DNA from 3 places in the Synechococcus sp. MIT S9504 genome. Region 1 is predicted to be linked to each of the others. Evidence: predicted binding sites of a transcription regulator. Region 1 holds the regulator's gene; each other region holds the start of a gene.
The links. Region 1 encodes NtcA, which controls nitrogen genes in cyanobacteria. Its sites were predicted from a motif close to GTANCNNNNGNTAC; they were not measured.

Region 1 (2,201 bases):
GGGGGCTTTGGGTGAGAACACACTGCTGATCGACTGCGATGTGATTCAGGCGGATGCGGGAACCCGGACAGCGGCCATCACCGGCGCATGGCTCGCCCTGCAGAAGGCCTGCGAACGGCTGCTTGCACAAGGCCGCATCAGCACCAATCCGGTCATCAACCAAGTGGCAGCGGTCTCTGTGGGCCTGATCGAGGGGCATCCTCTGCTTGATCTGGACTACAGCGAAGACAGCCGGGCCGATGTGGATCTCAATGTGGTGATGAACAACGCCGGCGATCTGCTGGAGCTGCAAGGCACTGCCGAGGGTGCACCATTCAGTCGCCGGCAGCTCAACAGCCTTCTGGACCTTGCCGAACCAGGGCTCCAGCAACTCATGGCCGCACAGCTGAATGCACTCCATGGGGACTGAGCCAGAAGAACCGTGTGCGTTGCTACAGGGTGACGGCGCATCGCTCCTTAACTTCCCCGCATTGATGCGTTGGTCATGGCCGAAGTGATGCGCGGCTTCAGTCGGACTGCTCCCCAACCTGGGCGATCCACAGAGACAAGCCTGACCAATGCGCCCAACCCCGCCAGCCGAACCCTGCTGGAAGTGATCCGTGATCTGGATGGTGCCAGCACCGAAATGGTGGAGCGGAACAAGACAATCTTTTTCCCTGGCGACCCCGCCGAACGCGTCTATCTGATCCGACGAGGGGCTGTACGTCTGTCGAGGGTGTACGAGTCGGGGGAAGAGATCACCGTTGCCCTGCTGAGGGAAAACAGCCTGTTCGGAGTGCTCTCACTGCTCACCGGGCATCGCTCCGATCGGTTTTATCACTCCGTGGCATTCACCAGAGTGGAGATGGTGACAGCACCAGCGAGCTCCGTGCGCCAGGCGATCGAAGCGGACACCAGCGTGGGATTGCTGTTACTGCAGGGTCTCTCCAGCAGAATTCTGCAGACCGAGACCATGATCGAAACACTCACACACCGGGATATGTCCTCCCGTCTGGTGAGTTTTCTGCTTGTTCTCTGCAGGGACTTCGGCATGCCTGGGTCCCAGGGCATCACCATTGATCTGCGTCTTTCTCACCAGGCCATCGCTGAAGCGATCGGATCCACCCGTGTCACGATCACGCGACTGCTTGGCGATCTACGCAATTCAGGCCTGGTCGAAATTGACCGCAAGAAAATCACCGTTCTCGATCCGATTGCACTGGCCAAACGTTTCAGTTAACCCCTCGACAGGTGAAGATGGGCAGCACCTCAGCGGCATGCCGCATGTTTGACCGTCCGTGACCGGCTGGCTTCTGCTGCTGTCCCTGTTGATCCTCGGGGGGGTGCTCTCCACCCTTGGTGATCGACTGGGTTCAAGGGTCGGCAAGGCCCGGCTGAGCCTTTTTGGTCTTCGCCCACGTCAAACCGCGGTGGTGATCACAGTGCTGACGGGGAGCCTGATCAGCGCCCTGTCGCTGGGGTTGATGCTGCTGGTGAGCCGTCAGCTGCGGGTTGGACTGTTTGAACTCAACGACCTGGAAGCACGCCTGCGCAGCAGTCGCTCAGATCTGAAAGGAAGCCGCAAGGCTCAACGCAAGGCCCGTCAACAACTCGAGGAGGCTCGCGCCGATGAAATCAAAGCCAGGAAGATCCTGGCTGATGCAGAGGCCCGGGCCGGTGAGCTGCGCAGCACACTTCAACCGCTGCAGGAACAGACGCGCCGACTTGAAGCTGAACGACAGAGACTCAGCCAGGACGTGCGCAACCGCGATGCGGAAATCCAGCGCACGGATGATGAACTTCAGGCGGTGCGCGAACGCATCAGCTCCGGTGAAGCGGAGCTCCAGCAACTGGAGGAGAACCTGCTGGCACTGCGGCGTGGAGATGTGGCCATCAGCAGTGGTCAGCCACTGGCCACCGTCACACTCAAGCTGGATCGTCCTGATCAAGCCCGGCAAGTGATTGACCAGGTGCTGCGGGAAGCCAATCTGCAGGCCTTTCAGAAAGTTCTGCCAGGACAGGCACCTGATCGCCAGATCATCCTCGTGCCCCGCCAGGACATTGAAAGACTGGAAAAAGCCATCCGAAAACCTGGCACCTGGGTGGTGCTGCTGCGCTCAGCGGCCAATGTGCTGCGTGGTGAGCGAGTGGTTTACGCCTTCCCAGATGTACGTCCCAATGTGGCCATCACCATTGAGGGAGAAGTTCTGGCCAAAACCACT
Region 2 (2,201 bases), 1.3 Mb from region 1:
GCCTGGCGGCTGGCGTCCATGGCGAGCAGCCTGTCGAACGCTTCATTGGCACGCTGCAGCTGGAGTCGCGACCACCTCAGCTCACAATTTTCGATCCAGGTCAGTCGGATCCTCTCCCCAACGGATAAGGCAGATATCAAGGGTGCGATAACCGCGAATGATCAGAATCTCAGCAGCAGATGCCTTAGCCGAGAATGCAAGCCTTGCCCCGGCAAGCAGCTTGATTGCTGTTGATCAAAGCTGTCTCGGATCTGGCCTGCTTCCGAATCAGGGCACGCCATTCCCACTATTAAAGCTTTTCTCAGCGAAGGCAATGCGCGATTCGACTGATGCCAAAAGCACCACAGCGGGTGGATAGTAAGGCCACGCAACCGGAGGAACCAAACATGGTCGATACTCCACCTGAGCAGATCGGAGAAGCAGACTGACTTCTGGCCCCTGCTCCAACAGTCTCAACAATGACCTGGGTTGGTCGATTGGTTAGGTACACATCAGAGACGTCACGCCAATCGCCGCTTCGTTTGCACCGCCTGAGGTGCCCCAGAAGGAAACAACCCGACACCTAGAGCGATGGCCCCAGGGCGCCTCTAGCCAGAAGCTTCGACCCCTTCCTATCTCCACAAGCGATGGGTTGAACAATGCACAAACGAGCGAGTTAGGCCGTCTTTCCAGCGGGAAGGGCGGCCTTCCTCTTTATGGACCAACACGCGTTGTGACATCAGACTTCGACAAAAAAAGCCTCGCCGAGGCGAGGCCACATACCCAAGCGATATTGGATTACCTGGCGTAGGAGACACCGCGATAGGCAAGCTTGGGATGAAGGTCCCGCGCTGCCTGCCTGCGACGGGCGTTGTAGTGCTCGCGCCGGTATGTGAGTTCAACACTCTGCTTTGGAACAGCAGTGTGATGGGGGGTGTAGGTCTGGCCTCTGTAGATAAGAGCTGTCATGGATGGTTCCTCGAAGCAAGTTCAGGTCCCCGTTCCTTGGCCTGAATCGAACTGCGCCTCTCTGAAGCAAGAGGTGAACGTTGTTGGTAGCTGTTGCTACAAACTCCTTATAGAACAAACGCCAATGGTTTAGTCGTTCAAATGGATACAAAACGCATCCAACATCTCAGGGCAGGGGTTTCAGCTGTTCAGCACAGAAGCTGCTCTAGTCAGAAGCTCAGTGTTCAAAGGTGGGGATAAGCATTCGCCAGCCCCCAGACCGCCAGTGCTGTAATACAGGCGAAGGTCATTGCGGCCCAGGCTGCGGTACTGGAGCTGGAGCTTTTCGACAGTGGAAGCTGAATTTTGCGTGCCATCACGTGGACATCGACTCAACTCCTTGGTGGCTCAATCAAGCCCTGATCGCCAGTGATATCCGTGACCCCTAACCATAGAACGCATCGAAATTCTTTGAGCTAGCAGCGTCTGACCCCGAGCTGGTGAGCTTGCTGAGCAGATCTGCACCAGCCGGCCTGGTGGCTGATGCCCTGCAAGGAAGCCTCAGCCCCACCCCCAAAACCCAAGAACAACGTCAGAAGGAGTCCATCTCAGCTGAGGTGAAACAGCTGATCAAGGCCAGTCCGTACAAAGCCCGGAACTTCACTCAAGCGATACGCCTGGAGGAGCTCGACCCTGCAGCAGCCAAGCGACTCAGGACTGAGGCAGGGGTGCAGACACCGACTGAAAAAGCAGTGGCCGAAGCTGCTCAGCAGCAGGCGCATGAGCACGCCATGCAGCAGATGTACGCGCAAGGCATCGCCATGCAGCAGGCCCAACTGCTGTAAGCCGCTCAAAGGGGTTACTGACCCATGCAGAAGGTCACTTACAGAGGAGAGATCGACGAGTTGAAAGGCAGCTCTTGGGAAGTCCCCGACTCCATTCCGATCGATGGCCGAAAAGCTTGGATCGAAAGTCAGCACCGCGAGGTTCAGCTCCCATCAGCGGCAGAAGCAGAACGCCAACAACGTGAGCGTGAACTGCTCAACACCAGGATTCAGCAGCAACAGACTCAGGACACTTTCGGTCAGCTGCAGGCTGATGTTGAGCAGGTCAATGCTGGGCTGGCAGAGCTCTCAGGACGGTTCGGCACCAGCCCCGACGTGACGGCAATGACTGAGTGGAACGCTGCAAGCAGCGCCATCTACGCAAGGTCGATGCAGCTCTCTGAGGAGGTTGCCGGGATGCAAGCCACCGTTAGCGATCTGCTTGAGCGA
Region 3 (2,201 bases), 440 kb from region 1:
TTTCGGCTGCCGAGCTTGTCGGAAATCAATCCGCCGGCCGGTCTCGCCACTAAATTCACGAAAGCGAAACAGGAGGCCAGGATTCCAGCTGTCGCTTTCGGCAGGTCGAAAGTGGTTTCAAAGAATGTTGGCAGCATCGAAACAACAGCCAGCTCAGAACCGAAGTTCACGATGTAGGTGAGTTCGAGAATGGCCACCTGACGGAACTCATAACGATCTTCCTTGGGATATACCTTGGTTCCCATGATCAGATCACGGTTGGTTCGGATGATTCCCCAGGTTTGAAAGATGAACCAGATGAGAACAGCCAGCAGGGCCAGTGGATAAGTTCCGGCGTTCAGGAATCCAACTTTCTGAAGTCTCCAGCACAGAACACAGAGGATTGCGGCGAAGGGAACATTCATGCCGAGTAGTCCCCAGAAATCCCTCATCGACGTGACTTCAAGACCTGCAGTCTTCTCGGGACGTTGATACTCTTTTCCTGGCGGGGTATCGCTGACGTTGAAGAAGTAAATCACTCCGTAAACGGCGGAGATGATTCCCGTTAAAGCAATCGCTCCTCTCCAGTTCAGGGTTGCACCAGTTGGCAGTTCGAATCCTCCGGAGAAGGAAAGAAAGCCAGCAAGCGCAACCAGGCTCAGTGCTGAGAAGGCTGAGCCGAAGTTGCCCCAACCGCCATAGATGCCCTCTGCCAGGCCGATCTCTTTGGGAGGGAACCATTCGGCAACCATGCGGATGCCGATCACGAAGCCGGCGCCCACGATGGAAAGCAGCAGACGGGCCACCACCAGTTGATTGAAATCCTGTGCTGATGCAAACATCAGGCAGGGAATCACCGAGAACACCAGCAGGGTGGAATAGGTGAGTCGAGGCCCGAATTTATCCAGCAACATGCCAATCAGCACACGAGCCGGAATGGTGAGCGCAACATTGCAGATTGCAACCGTACGGATCTGGCCGACGCTTAGGCCAAGATCAGCTTTCACTGTTGTGGCCAGTGGCGCCAGATTGAACCAAACGACAAAAGTTAAAAAGAATGCAAACCAGGTGAGATGGAGTGTTCGATATCTCCCCTGGAATGACCAGAGTTCGCCAAGCATGGGGTTTGTTGGTGTGGAGATTCAAACCCCGGTGTCGAAACGAAGGCACTCAGGATTTCAAAGTGCGGCGCTCATGCAGACCGCCTGATAATTGCACCATTTGGTGGCTACATGAATCGTTGCATTGGCTACAAAATTGCAGTGTTGGGCCCTCAGCATTTCTTTCGTGCATCAGCGATCTGAGTCTTTTTGGTAGTCGTTGTAACTGCAAAGTCGTTGGCTTGAGGTGTTACCAAGGCCCAAGATCTTCGGTCCTATGTCTCGTCGTCTTCTGGGCGTTGTTCTTGCCGGTGGTGCCAGTCGTCGCATGGGTGCCGACAAAGCTTTGCTGACCCATCCGGATGGATCGAGCTGGCTTGAGGCTCAGGTCCAGTTGCTGCGCTCAGCGGGTCTTGATGTGTGTGTGATGACGGGTCATGACACGCATCACGCGTTGCTCAGCACGCGCAAGGGAGTGACTGTTCAAGCGGAGCCCTGGCAGCCTGCAGGCCCCCTCTGGGCTTTGAGCTGTGTTCTGCATGATCGTGATGATGAAGCGCTGCTCACACTGCCTGTGGATATGCCGGGCCTACGTCTGGATGCATTGCAGCAATTGATCCTTCGCTGGAGACAGCAGCCAGCCAGGGCGCTTGTTGCCGATGACGGCTCCAGGCTCCAGCACCTCTTTGGGATCTATCCGTGCGGTGCTTCGTATCGCAAGGCGCTTGATGACGAGCTGACGGAGGGGAAGGGCCGTTGGCGCGAGTGGCTTGGGTGCATTCCTCATGACACGCTGAAACTACCTCCTGATCAGTTGGTCAATGTCAATAGGCCCCTTGATCTGAAAGCGTTGACTGGATGATTGCCGCATTTCCCCTGATTGACCAGCGGGCTCGAGCGCTCGGGGTGCTGCGGTTGTCGCTCACGGCCCGCTGCAATCTGGCCTGTCCCTATTGCTGCCCTGATGCTGAGGATCCTCCTGGGCTGCTCAGTCTTGAGCAGCAATTGCGCCTCATCCGGGTTGCTTCCAGGCTGGGAGCACACACCCTTCGGCTCACTGGAGGCGAACCGTTGCTGAGTGATCGGTTGCTGCCGCTACTTGAGCAGGTGGCTTGCGGGCGT

Region 2: a site for NtcA is predicted at 1,035-1,048, ahead of SIB58_RS05770 (DUF4278 domain-containing protein). Genes of this name have one in related genera too.
Region 3: a site for NtcA is predicted at 1,219-1,232, ahead of SIB58_RS14900 (molybdenum cofactor guanylyltransferase). Genes of this name have one in related genera too.

The regions. Positions count from the first base shown of each region.
Region 1 covers NZ_CP138942.1:2,304,143-2,306,343, forward strand. The annotation lists gene rph (ribonuclease PH) at 1-409, shown strand, start outside; gene ntcA (global nitrogen regulator NtcA) at 485-1,219, shown strand; gene SIB58_RS12865 (DUF3084 domain-containing protein) at 1,278-2,201, shown strand, end outside.
Region 2 covers NZ_CP138942.1:1,000,434-1,002,634, reverse strand. The annotation lists gene SIB58_RS05775 (hypothetical protein) at 1-128, shown strand, start outside; gene SIB58_RS05770 (DUF4278 domain-containing protein) at 778-948, opposite strand; gene SIB58_RS05765 (hypothetical protein) at 1,173-1,304, opposite strand; gene SIB58_RS05760 (hypothetical protein) at 1,434-1,772, shown strand; gene SIB58_RS05755 (hypothetical protein) at 1,797-2,201, shown strand, end outside.
Region 3 covers NZ_CP138942.1:2,747,299-2,749,499, forward strand. The annotation lists gene SIB58_RS14895 (MFS transporter) at 1-1,100, opposite strand, end outside; gene SIB58_RS14900 (molybdenum cofactor guanylyltransferase) at 1,357-1,941, shown strand; gene SIB58_RS14905 (GTP 3',8-cyclase MoaA) at 1,938-2,201, shown strand, end outside.